3 regions of the Ruegeria sp. SATB045 genome follow, and region 1 is predicted to be linked to each of the others. Evidence: riboswitches for the same ligand, from Rfam matches in the RefSeq annotation. Region 1 holds a riboswitch; each other region holds the start of a gene.

What was found. Region 1 has a riboswitch for cobalamin ahead of AC2FNR_RS09290 (DUF1636 family protein). Riboswitches for the same ligand answer to the same signal wherever they lie in the genome.
Region 2: linked by a shared signal. The riboswitch ahead of AC2FNR_RS13125 (hypothetical protein) and the one ahead of AC2FNR_RS09290 (DUF1636 family protein) in region 1 are both predicted to bind cobalamin.
Region 3: linked by a shared signal. The riboswitch ahead of AC2FNR_RS03110 (DUF1636 family protein) and the one ahead of AC2FNR_RS09290 (DUF1636 family protein) in region 1 are both predicted to bind cobalamin.

Annotation. Positions count from the first base shown of each region.
Region 1 is NZ_JBXWSR010000020.1:354,940-359,251, forward strand. Features, by position in the region: gene cobN (cobaltochelatase subunit CobN) at 1-368, opposite strand, end outside; gene cobW (cobalamin biosynthesis protein CobW) at 372-1,427, opposite strand; gene AC2FNR_RS09290 (DUF1636 family protein) at 1,429-1,803, opposite strand; cobalamin riboswitch at 1,889-2,097, opposite strand; gene AC2FNR_RS09295 (NAD(P)-dependent oxidoreductase) at 2,209-3,201, shown strand; gene AC2FNR_RS09300 (hypothetical protein) at 4,151-4,312, shown strand, end outside.
Region 2 is NZ_JBXWSR010000024.1:47,974-52,285, forward strand. Features, by position in the region: gene AC2FNR_RS13110 (bifunctional 2',3'-cyclic-nucleotide 2'-phosphodiesterase/3'-nucleotidase) at 1-796, shown strand, start outside; RNA gene ffs (signal recognition particle sRNA small type) at 836-934, shown strand; gene AC2FNR_RS13120 (alpha/beta hydrolase family protein) at 973-1,830, opposite strand; cobalamin riboswitch at 1,967-2,186, shown strand; gene AC2FNR_RS13125 (hypothetical protein) at 2,269-2,676, shown strand; gene AC2FNR_RS13130 (protein-tyrosine phosphatase family protein) at 2,678-3,166, opposite strand; gene AC2FNR_RS13135 (DNA polymerase III subunit gamma/tau) at 3,300-4,312, shown strand, end outside.
Region 3 is NZ_JBXWSR010000012.1:253,859-258,170, reverse strand. Features, by position in the region: gene AC2FNR_RS03125 (FecCD family ABC transporter permease) at 1-222, opposite strand, end outside; gene AC2FNR_RS03120 (ABC transporter substrate-binding protein) at 224-1,171, opposite strand; gene AC2FNR_RS03115 (ABC transporter ATP-binding protein) at 1,168-1,971, opposite strand; gene AC2FNR_RS03110 (DUF1636 family protein) at 1,971-2,327, opposite strand; cobalamin riboswitch at 2,430-2,633, opposite strand; gene AC2FNR_RS03105 (helix-turn-helix domain-containing protein) at 2,760-3,407, shown strand; gene AC2FNR_RS03100 (class II glutamine amidotransferase) at 3,589-4,312, shown strand, end outside.

The DNA of each region.
Region 1 (4,312 bases):
TCGCGCCCGTCGGCGGGCAGCACGGCCACAGCAATCCCTTTGGTCTGCGCAAGCGATAGAACCTGCTGCAGTCCGTAGGACCAATAGGGCACCCCGCCGATTAGTCGGATCAGGATGCCCTTGGAGCCCTCCAACGTCTGCTCGACATAGGTATCCACCGAGAGGGGATGTTTCAGTGCCGTCAGATTGGCCAGCCGTAGGGTCGGCATCCGGCCCTCGGGCCCTCCGCCGCGATGCCAGCCTGCCGCGAAAGCACCAAGGTCGCTGTCTGAGAACGACAGCACCACCAAATCCGCCGGGCTCTGGCCCAGATCGGTTGGGGTTTCGGATTCCTCTAACCCGTGGCTTTCGCGGAAGACGACGTGCATGGTTTACTCGGCAGCCTCGGTGACGCCCACGAGGATGTCGCGGATTTCAGCCTCTTTGATGTCGTCATGCTCGGCAATCACCACCAGGCGCGAACGGCGCTCTTCGCCGGGCTGCCACGGACGGTCATACTGGTGACGCACCCGCGCGCCGACGGCCTGAACCAGCAGGCGCATTGGCTTGCCCTGAACAGCGGCATAGCCCTTGACGCGCAGGATGTTCAGCTCGGTGGCCAGACGTTCGATCTTGGCAACTAGGTCCACCGGGTCGGTTTGTTCCGGCAGTTCGACGATGATGCTTTCGAAATCGTCATGTTCATGATCGTGATGACCGTCATGATGCGAAGGCCGCGCCTCCATGTCATCCTCGGCGGCAGCCTCAAGACCCAGCACGACGCGCACGTCCACAACGCCTTCGGCCACTTCGACGACCGGCAGAGGGCGCGGGGCCTCTGCGGCGATGATCTCTTTGGCTTTGGCGACACCTTCGGGGCCGGCCAGATCAGGCTTGGTCAGCAGGATGATGTCGGCGCAGGAGATCTGATCCTCGAACACCTCGGACAGAGGCGTTTCGTGGTCGATGGAGTCGTCGGCCAGACGCTGGGCATCCACCGCCGCGACATTCGGGGCAAAGCGACCGGCGGCAACGGCCTCGGCGTCGGCCAGCGCGATCACGCCGTCAACGGTGATCTTGGATCGGATATCGGGCCAGTCGAACGCTTTCAGCAGCGGCTTGGGCAGCGCCAGACCGGAGGTTTCGATCAGGATATGCTCGGGGCGCGGCTCCAGCGCCATCAGCGCCTCGATCGTGGGGATGAAATCATCGGCCACGGTGCAGCAGATACAGCCATTGGCCAGTTCCATGATGTTCTCGGCCGGGCAATCGGGGATGGCGCAGGATTTCAGGATATCGCCGTCCACGCCGACATCGCCAAACTCGTTGACCACAACGGCCAGACGCTTGCCCTGCGGGTTCTGCATCAGGTGTCGCACCAGCGTGGTCTTGCCCGAACCCAAAAAGCCGGTGATCACAGTAACGGGGAGTTTTTCCAAAGTGGACATGTCAGGCTCCAATCGGGGGAATGCGCGAGGCGCAGTTTTTGCGGAAATGTTCGGGGCGCTCGCGCCATTTGACCAGACCGTCTTCGGTGGCCAGATACTTGGTGGCACCGTCTACGATCACGTCGACATGATCGACTTCGTTCAGGTTCTCATAGACAAAGGTCCAGCGTTCCGGCCCGCCGCGCAGCACGATGGAACAGCCCTGATCGCAATTCGACAGGCATTCAACAGCCTTCAGCGCCACGCCCTCGGGCAGTTCAGCCTGTTCCAATGCCTTGTGCAGCAACGTGCCTGGGCGTTGGGCGTCATCTTCAATGGGTAGGCCGCGGCGGCAGGTGGTGCAAACCAGCAGCTCGACCGGAGCGGTTTCGGTCATGTCTCTCATCCCCCTAAATCCTCATCGTGGGGGACGGGGTTTCATGCGGGTCGTGCGTGACCCGGCACCGGAACACCCCGTCCGGTTTCAATCGCGGGTGCTGGCAGGTCTCCCGGCTTGCGGATTTCAGGGCGGTTGCCCTGTCGGATGACCCGCCTTCCCGGCCTTGCTGGCCAGTGGCTTGGGCACCCTCTCCGGTCACGGTCGCGGGGGCGGCTGCGTTTGACGGATGACCCGCTGACGCATTCCCTTTTCATCCATCTGCAGATGGACACCAACGGATCGGACATGCGGCACCGGGCAGGCCCTTGTCAAGCGAGTCGCAAACATCTTTCGCACCTCGGGTTAAAAGCGACCTGACAGCGTCGCTGGGCGGCATGACTTTGGGTGGGGCGGCATGGTGCCATGAACAAAACGACGCCAAAAAAGGAGGTGTATCGCATGAAGGTGGGCTTTATCGGCTTGGGCAATGTGGGCGGCAAACTGTCAGGGTCTTTGCTGCGCAACGGGATCGAACTGACGGTACATGATTTGAACTCTGACCTCGTCGACGGCTTCGTGTCACAGGGGGCCAAGGCCGCCGAAAGCCCGGCCCAGCTGATGCGCGATTGCGACGCGGTTATTACCTGCCTGCCATCACCTGCCGCATCGGACGCGGTGATGCAGGAGATGCTGCCTGAGGTCAGCCCCGGCAAAATCTGGATGGAGATGTCCACCACTGATGAAGCTGAAGTCAAGCGATTGGGCGCCCAGGTGATCGAACGTGGCGGCGCAGCGGTAGACTGTCCTGTATCGGGTGGCTGTCATCGCGCCGCGACGGGCAATATCTCGATCTTCGCGGGCTGCGACCGGGCCACATTCGAGCGCATACTGCCCTTTCTGACCACCATGGGCCGACGGGTTCTGCATACCGGTGACCTAGGTACCGCTTCGGTGTTGAAAGTGCTGACCAATTACCTCGCCACCGCCAACCTGATCACCTGCGCAGAAGCACTTGTGACCGCCAAAGCCGCCGGGATGGATCTGAACACCACATACGAGGCAATCAAGATCTCATCCGGGACATCCTTCGTGCATGAAACCGAAAGCCAAGTCATTCTGAACGGCTCGCGGGACATTTCGTTCACGATGGATTTGGTGAAAAAGGACATTGGCCTGTTTCAGGATGTGGCGGACCGGGCGGGGGTGCCGCTCGAGATCAACCCGGTGATGATGCGTATCTTTGACGACGGCATCGCCCGCTATGGCGACCGAGAGTTATCACCTAATATTATCAAGCGGTTGGAAGAGGCCACCGGGCTGGATATCACGGCCCCCGGCTTCCCGTCCGAAATGGAAGACTACGAGCCGGAAGCGTCCGGATACGAGGTTATTCCTCAGGGACGTCGGGCCGAATGACGCAATTGCACTGCGCGAAAACGCTTTGCCCGGCTTGGAAAAGAGGCGGCGAGTGTTGGGCTCGCTGCCACTTTTTCAGGCCACTGAACTACCTGAACCACCTGGGCAACAGTCAATTTGTGTGCGGATAAACCTAAGTATCGTCAATAGACAAACCCTAGGAAAACCTGTTCAGATACTAAGTGCCAATCATGTCGCAAGTTACGAGCTTGCACTCCCGCGAGCCGCCCGTTTTCCGTAGATCCGGTACTGCCCGCTTGGTTCATGCCTATGCGTTCAGTAGGATTTCGCCTGCTTACTTCGCGACTACAAGGTCGTGCAAGCATGTATGCCAAGTTGCTTTTTTCCAGTCGCACATCGAAAAACGCTTGTGTCTTAGTGAAAGTCAGCGTCCTTTTTTCAGATCAAAGACCGTATTTGTGACTTTCGCTTGAAAGCGGTAAGCCTAACATCAATCGGCGCACGCCAACGCGCGCAGCGTTGCCCTGAGTTCAATGGCGCACTCGGCTATCCAGATTGTCACTTATGGTTTTTAATCCATCCCGGAGGACGTGGGCGTTGCAGAGGGCAACCCAGTAGTTTTCGCTAAAGCAGCGATATTTTTACAGATGTTCGCTTTTGTTCTATGGACGGAGGGATTGGCCACCGGGAGTAATAAACGCCATGTCTTGAGAGGGTTAGATAGGATGACAATTTCATCGTAGGTGTGTCCCACTTTGTGTCACACCCGAGCACCACAGGGCTAAGTCAATGATTTAGAATAAAATGGAGGCGAGTACCGGAATCGAACCGGTGTACACGGATTTGCAATCCAGAAAGAACGGTCGCAAAAACAACGGCTTATGGGTGCAAAACACCTCCTGACAAAAAGTGAACAAAAAGCGAAAGTTTCAACGCTGTTTGCGTGCCAGAATGCTCACAAAATCGTTTCTAACCTTGGGATAATTCGATGAGTTGGGCGGTTGCAAATGAATGCGCCGAGCGCCGCTTTGGCAGCGCCGCGCGCAAGCAGATCATCATGTTTCTGGCCGACAAGGCGAGCGATGATGGCTCGGGCATCTGGTGCTCCAAGGGGACGATCCAGCGCCACACAGAGCTCAGCGAGAGCACG
Region 2 (4,312 bases), on a different contig from region 1:
CGCCTGGGATCGCGGTCTGGCGCTTGTGGCTGCCGCGCAAGCTGCAGCATTGCGGCAGCATATGCAGGGAACTGCCTATGCAGGGCTACCCGTTTTGTCGGCAGTTGCACCGTCAAAATTCGGCGGTCGTGCAGGACCTCGGTTTTTCACCGATATCCCACCCGGGCAGATATGTACGCGCCATGTTGCCGACCTGAACGTGTTTCCGAACGAGATGCAGGCCGTCATTGTCTCGGGCACTGAAATCAAGGATTGGCTGGAAATGTCCGCTGGCGTGCTGAACCAGATGCGCCCGGGTGAACAATCGGACCTTGTGGATACGAATCGCGCCGGACATAATTTTGACGTGCTGCACGGGCTAACTTACGCACTAGATCTAGCATCTCCGGCGCGGTTCGACGCAGGTGGCGCAATACTTCATCCCAACAGCCATCGGGTTCGCGAATTGCGATTCAACGGCCGCCCTATCGACGCAGATCAGCGCTTTGTTGTCGCGTTGAACAACTATCGCGCCAACGGAGGCGGGAATTTCCCGTTTGCCGAAAACGCGACCCGAATTCCTCTGCCGGTCCTTCCGATTCAACCTATTGTACGGGATTACCTGTCGGGCGTCTTACCGATGGACCCTTTGGAAGAGGCACTCCAGCCTTTTCGGTTGTCACCCATACCCGGTGCCCATGCGCTTGTGAAAACCGGAGCGGCCGCTGACCAACACCTGGAAGAACTGGCACGCTACCGCGCCAAAGTCATCGGTCCGGATGCGAAAGGTTTTCTGAATATTCAGCTCTCCCTCTGACGGGTTGCCAAGCATGAACCAAATGCCTATATCCACCGTTGAGAGGTTGGCGCGGGCGAGCGCCTCGCCAACCTGGTCAGGTCCGGAAGGAAGCAGCCACAACGAGCCCCGCTTGGGTCGATGTCCAACCTCTCACTTCATCCCCGACAGTTTTGACCGGTTTAGGCACGCAGCACTTATGCGATCAAGCGCGGCCATAGGGACGCGTTACGACGCGCGAACGCGCCGATATGGCCAATGTCCTTAAGTCCGAATTCCTGCGGTGACAGTACATGACGCCGAGCGCTGGAGCCGTACAGATCTGCCAACCGCCAAACGGCTTCGGGCGGAACCATCTGGTCGTCCTCGAAAGTGAACAGATCGACCGGTTTGCCTTTCTCTGCCCAGGTTGCGGCAGGTAGCGTTTTTCCGATTTCTGGCAGATAATTTTGGGGTGCCGTGCACCACTTGCGCCACTGCCAGTAAACCGATGCAGGCAGGTCGGCCCCAAATCCCACTGCTTTGCCTGGCAGGTATCCAACAGTTTTTACCGCCAGCGGAACATGTCCATACCAGAACAAGGACGCCAGCGCGCGATAAGGCCAAGGGTGATCACTGATTGTCACCAGCCCCGAACACACACAGATCATGCGATCTATATGGTCGATATCAGGTTGTATTGGCCCCAACATCCCTCCGACCGAGTGCCCTATGCTCCAGTGTTCTGCGTGTGGGTAACGTTGGCGCATTTCCGCTCTGGCGGCAGGCATGTCGGTCAGCGCCCAATCCGCCATCTTTACCCGCGATTCCTGCAGTAGTCCGGTCAGTGAGTGGCCAAAGTCACGATAGTCGTAGGTCAGGCAAGCGATCCCCTGATCCGCTGCCAGCCAATGCGCGAAATGCTGATAGTAATCCCTCGGGACACCGGTCGCACCATGTACAACCACAGCGACTTTGGGATCGGTCACGGGCCGGTACAGGCGCGCCGACAGCATTGCCGAACCGGCAGAAAACCGAAAATCCTCAGTCAGGACGGGGGGTGTATCATCCAGCATAGCGTTGCTCACCTGATCTGAACTGTTCGGTTCACCCCTTATCCCCACTTTTTTGGCCGGGCTGAGTCAAGGGCGCATCAAGATGACCAAACGTCCACTTTGCGCGCGCGCCCGCTTGACTCAAAGCCCGCTCAACCGCTAGCGATGGCGTGATGGTTCTTGTCCCGTGTCGGGACAAGATGAAAAGGGAACACGGTGCGGTTCTGCCCGGTCATGCCGGAACGATCCAATGCCGCGACTGCCCCCGCAACTGTAAGCGGTGAGCAATGCCGAAATACCACTGGCCCGCAAGGCTGGGAAGGTCGGCAACGCTATGACCCGCAAGTCAGGAGACCTGCCATCAAAGCAAAACTGTAACTCGGGCGGGGTGTCCGGGCGGGATTGTCAGCGCGCTGTCACACCTGATCTACGCCCCGTTCCCCGCGCGGAGGGCGCATTATGATCTGGAAGACAAAAACGCACCAATTCAGTGCAACCCTATGTCAGAAAACCGGCAAGACCTGCCCGGCTCTGGCGCAGATGGCACGGGCTATTGTGCAGGCGATGGAATCCGCAGTGCCTGCCACGTCGGATGACTTCGCGTTGGACGGCAGCGGAGAGCTGGGCCATTGCCCACAGGGCTGCATCGCCCGATTCCGCGCCCAGAAAGATCAGATTCGCATCTTCTGCGGCACCAGCACGGACGCCTCGCTCGACGCGTTGGATGGTTATGCGGATATGCTGTTCGGCCCCGATGCTGCGGCCCGTCCGGCCGGCCAGTTACAAGTGCCGCCCTGTGCCATGCTTGAAGTGTCAGAGCTGGCCCCGGCGCAACCAGCACAGCCCCAGCAGCATCTGGCGTTGTAACTCAGTCCGGCGCGCAGGTTGCCCAACGCATCTGCCCGTCGGTTTCAACCGCACAGGGCCGCACGGCGCGCAGGCGGCGCAACGCCGCGTCGGACGCGATGCCCTGTTCGACCATAAGCCGCAGGGCGATCATGCCCGACCGCCCGCACCCGCCCCGGCAATGCACCAGCACCCGCCCTCCACGCGCCAGAATATGCGCGGCAGACTGGCTGATCCGGGGCCACGCGGCCTCGGTGTCCGGCGACGGCGCGCCAAAATCTTCAATCGGCAGGTGCGTCCAGGTTATGCCCTCGGCGTGCAGGTCATCTCCCAGTTTTCCCGCTCCGGTCTGCTCCATCTCGGAGCTTGTGGTCATCGAAATCACAAGATCGGGCCGCCAGCGGCGAATGATATCCAAATCCCGCGCATACTCCCCCGCGCGCCCCGGCAGCGGCGACAGCGCGAAATGACCGGCCCCGACCTCGACCACGTGAATTGCAAATGGCTCCATCCCCGGCCTCCTTTTCACATAGCTTCTATGCTGTGCAAACTGACCTGCAAACCGAATTTCCCCCAAGGCGGCGGTGGACGCGGGCGGCGGGGGTCTCTAGGCTGCGTCGGAACCCGAATCCGACAGAGCAGATATGACCGACACGCCCAGCCCCGCCTATCAGGTTCTTGCCCGTAAATACCGCCCTGAAACCTTTGCCGATCTGGTCGGGCAGGAGGCCATGGTACGCACGCTGAAAAACGCGTTCGAGGCGGATCGGATCGCGCAAGCCTTTATCATGACCGGCATTCGCGGCACCGGCAAAACCACCACGGCCCGGATCATCGCCAAAGGCATGAACTGCATCGGCCCCGATGGCGAGGGCAAACCGACGACCGAACCCTGCGGCCAGTGCGAACATTGTGTGGCGATCATGGAAGGTCGCCATGTGGACGTGATGGAGATGGACGCCGCCAGCCGGACCGGTGTGAACGATATTCGCGAGATCATCGACAGCGTCCGCTATCGCGCGGCCTCGGCCCGCTACAAGATTTACATCATCGACGAGGTCCACATGCTGTCGACCAGCGCCTTCAACGCGCTGCTCAAGACGCTTGAGGAACCGCCCGAGCATGTGAAGTTTATCTTTGCCACCACCGAGATTCGCAAAGTGCCGGTGACGGTCCTGTCCCGATGTCAGCGCTTTGACCTGCGACGGATCGAGCCCGAGGACATGATCGGCCTGCTGCGCAAGATCGCCGATGCCGAAGGCGCACAGATCGCCGAAGACGCGATGGCACTAATCACCCGCGCCGCCGAGGGTTCAGCCCGCGATGCGACCTCTCTTCTGGATCAGGCGATTTCACACGGCGCCGGGGAAACCAGCGCCGATCAGGTGCGTGCGATGCTGGGTCTGGCCGACCGGGGCCGAGTGCTGGACCTGATGGACATGATCCTGCGTGGCGATGCCGCCGGGGCGCTGACCGAACTTGGCGCACAATATGCCGAAGGCGCCGACCCGCTGGCCGTGCTGCGCGATCTGGCCGAGATCACTCATTGGGTGTCGGTGGTAAAGATCACGCCGGATGCCGCTGAAGACCCGACTGTGCCCCCAGATGAACGCGCGCGGGGTCAGGAAATGGCCGAGGCCCTGCCGATGCGGGTCCT
Region 3 (4,312 bases), on a different contig from region 1:
GCCAGCGCCGATCACGGCGGCAAAAAGCGCGCGGGGCAGGCGCAGGTCGAAGACGATACGGTGAAGGGGTGACATGTCTCCCTCGACCAAACCAGCGCCGAGCATAATAGCTGAGACCGTATCGGACAGAGGAATGGATGTGGTTCCGTATATTGTCGAAACCAGAAGAAGGGCGGCCAGAATGACCACCCCGATCAAAAGTGTCAGCCCCAGACGGCCCAAATCAGTTCAGGCCCGTGCGCATGGCTGCTGCCAATTTTGCGATGGCCTGAATGTTTGCCGGCCCAGGGGTCAATTCTTCGTACCGCAAACCGATCCAGCGCTCGTTTTTGACCGCGTCGGTTTGTGACATAACAGGGTGTTCTTGCAGAAACCTGAACGTATCCGCCGCTCCGTTTCCGGTTTGATAATCCAACAGCACTAAAAATTCAGGGTTCGCGGCTGCCACGGTTTCCCATGACGTGCGACCCCAGCTTGTGTCCATATCACGGGTAACATTGAGACCACCCGCCGCTGCTATCATTGCGTTGGGGATTGCGTATTTCCCAGCAGTGAACGGAGCGTCCGCCGGGCCATCCAACAGAAACACTCGAGGTTTCGGTAAGTCTGCGGTTTTTGCCTCGATTGCGGTCAGTTCATCCTTCCAACCAGATACAAGTGCTTCGGCCTTGTCTTCGACATGCATGACTTTGCCCAGCCGCAGAATGTCGTCAAACAAAAGGTCCATGCTGGCCTCGGGGCGGTCTTTATGCAGATGAACGCAGCTTTCAGTCAGGATCATGGTTTTGATCCCGAACGGGGCAAGTGTTTCTGGCGTTACATCACCACCGGGACGCATTCCATAGTACCAGCCGGCGAAGAACAGATCGGGTTCTACCGCGACAATATTTTCCACCGAGGGATATTTCGGTGCCAGTTCGGGGATATCTCCACGTAGCGTGTCGAATTCAGGACTGGTTTTGTACCAGCCGGTGATGCCCGTGAGGCCGACGATTTTGTCTTGCAGACCCAGCGCAAAGGCCATGTCGGTCATGTTCATGTCATGTACGACCAACCGTTCGGGTTGGGTTTCAAACACCAACGGTTCACCACAATTGTCTACGGTCACTTCATGCGCAGCAACACCGCCCGCCATGGCCATAACCAGAGCCACGGACAAGATATGTTTCATTTTGGAAATCTCCTGGAGGGTTGGGAAACAGTGGTTTTTCGTATGTCCAGCGCGGGGATCATCCGACCGTCGTGCTGAAAGAACAAGTAGTCGACGCCGAACGTGTCGCGCACATGTTGAGTCGTCAGGACCTCGGAAACAGGGCCAAACCCGGTCAGCCGGGTAGATTTCATCAACGCAACATGGGTGGCGAATTCGGGGATCATGACAATGTCATGGACAATCATTATGACGGTTATCCCCAGTCCAGCGACCAGCGACAACATCCGCCCTTTGGCGTCGGGATCCAAATGGTTCGTCGGCTCGTCCAAAAACAGAAGAGTAGGGTTCTGTGCCAGCGCACGCGCGATATGGGCGCGCTGACGTTCGCCACCCGACAACACTGCCATGCGCTTGTCGGCAAGCTCCAAAAGGCCGGTCAGGTCCAGAATTCGCGTCAAGTCGTTTGCGTGATCTTCAGAGGAGCGGTCCGAGCGAATTGGAATTTGCCCAAGTGCCACATAGTCACGCAGATGCAAGCGCCCATCGGGATATTCCTGCTGACTGACGACGGCAATTTTTCGGGCGCGCTCCGTCGCTGACAGTGTCTTCAAGCTCTGCTCTTGCACCAGAACGTCGCCTTCGGACAGAGCTTCAGCGCCACAAAGTAAGTTCAGCAGAGTGGTTTTGCCAGCGCCATTCGGACCGGCAATGGCCAGAACCGACCCCTCTTCAAGGTCGAACGAGATGTCTTGCAACAGAACGTCACCGTGAAAAGAATAGTAGGCTACACCACGCGCCTGCAGGAAGGGTCTGGTCATCATCGAGCTCCTCGAACAGCCAACGCCGGCATGCGCGCCAATGTCTTGGTTATCAGAGGCGCCGGCCTGTCTGTGGCCTTTGTCCAACCAGTTGCGCTGCCCAGGTATTGCGCGGCGAATTGGGCAAGAGCATTCAGCTCTTGCTCGGTGCCGATATCACCAAACAGGTATTGGGCTTTTCCTAGGGCCTGAAATCCGACAGTGACCGGGTGATCGCATCCAGCCATACAGTCTACTGTGCGCACTGCGAAACCCGCAGGCAATTCAGGGCACAAGGCATCCGCAATGTGCTGCGCTGCCTCCAAACCCTGACAGGTCGCGCAGATCAGAACAAAATGATCAGTGGGCTCGGCCATCAAGCGTCTGTTCCACGGCCGCTGGGGCCGTACTGAAACGCGGTCGCGCATAAAGGCGTACGAGGTACCATCAAGCCTCCTTCCAGGACGCCCCGCCCCGGGTTGGTTTCGGTTGCGATGGCAGGTCTCCTGACTTGCGGGTCGAGGCTTGGCCACCCTTCCCGACATTATTCATGTCAGTGGGATATTGGCTTCGCTCACCGCCTACAGTTGCGGGGGCAGTTACGGACTTGGCACTTAAACCTCACCGTATTCCCTTTTCACCGCTGGAGCATGCCCCAGGGAACCATCAAATGCGTCACTGCCCGAGATCAGATCGCCGGTCAACACAAATCACCGGAGGTTGCGCAGGAATGTAGTTTTGAAAATATGTTTCCCTTCAAGAAAATTGCAGGCGATAACGACGAAGCGAAAGGCGTTAAGGATAGGTTGGTGAAAGCATCAAACGATAGGTCCAAACCTCAGTTTTCTCAGGATCCCCACAAGGTCAGGGACCCCGGTGAAAAGAACCTCGAAACGGCGATCGGTCGTGAAATCCGCGCGTTGAGGTTGCAGCAGGGCGTGACAATTGCGGAATTGTCGGGGCTGACCGGGTTATCCATCAGTATGCTGTCAAAAATCGAAAACGGCTACACATCGCCTTCATTGACGACGCTACAATCGCTGGCCAATGCTCTGAGCACACCGATCACTGCATTTTTCCGCAGATATGAAGAAACCCGAAACGCAACCCACACCAAAGCGGGAAAGGGCGTTGAAACAGAGAGAGCCGGGACACGCGCAGGCCATCAATACAGCCTTTTGGGTCATATGGGGTCTAATGCCAGTGGTGTTGTGGTCGAACCCTATCTGATCACGCTGACGGAAGAGTCCGACACTTTCCCGACGTTCCAGCATGACGGGATTGAAATGCTCTACATGCTTGAAGGCGAAGTCGATTACAGACACGGCGATCAAATTTACCTGCTGGAGCCGGGTGATACGTTGTTCTTTGATGCGGACGCACCGCATGGACCCGAGGTGCTGCGCAAACTGCCAGCCCGCTACCTGTCGATCATCTCATATCCGCAGACGCGTTAGTCACGATTCGGCGATTGATAAACCGCTGCTGAGGTTTTGCGGGGTTGCTCTCCGTGATTTTTGAATGCGGGGGAAATAGATAGCCGAAAATATTCCCCTTATGAATATTAATTTCCCTTTGTTGATAACCTGAAGTTCAGGTGTTAGCGTCTGCCCAACTCAACACAGGAGAAGCTGACACATGTGTGGAATTGTCGGCCTTTTTTTGAAGGACAAAACGCTCGAGCCTCAATTGGGCGCGATGCTGACAGATATGCTGATCACAATGACAGATCGCGGCCCGGACAGCGCCGGGATCGCGATTTATGGACCTGTCGGAGATCAGGCGAAGCTCACCGTGCAATCCGACAATCCGGACGCGGATTTTCAGACTTTGGCCGAAGATTTGGCCGACGTCTTGACCAGCCCCGTCAGCTTGGGCCGCAATGACACTCATGCGGTTCTGAGCGTGGCCAACGACAAAGTCAGCGCTGCGCGGCAGGCCCTGAGGGAATTGCGCCCTGGCCTGCGGATCATGTCCGACGGCGATGCGATCGAGATCTATAAAGAGGTTGGATTGCCTCGGGAGGTGGCGGAGCGGTTCCAATTGACCTTGATGTCCGGCAGCCACGGGATCGGCCATACACGCATGGCCACTGAATCCGCCGTTACCACGGAAGGGGCGCATCCGTTCAACACCGGCGCAGATCAATGTCTGGTGCATAACGGGTCGCTGTCCAACCACAACGCCCTGCGCCGCAAACTGATGCGCGAGGGCGTGCGGATCGAATCCATGAACGATACCGAGGTCGGCGCGGCCTATCTGACATGGAAAATGCAAAACGGGGCCACTCTGGGTGAGGCGCTGGAAAGCAGCCTTGAGGATCTCGACGGGTTCTTTACCTTTGTGGTCGGCACCAAGGATG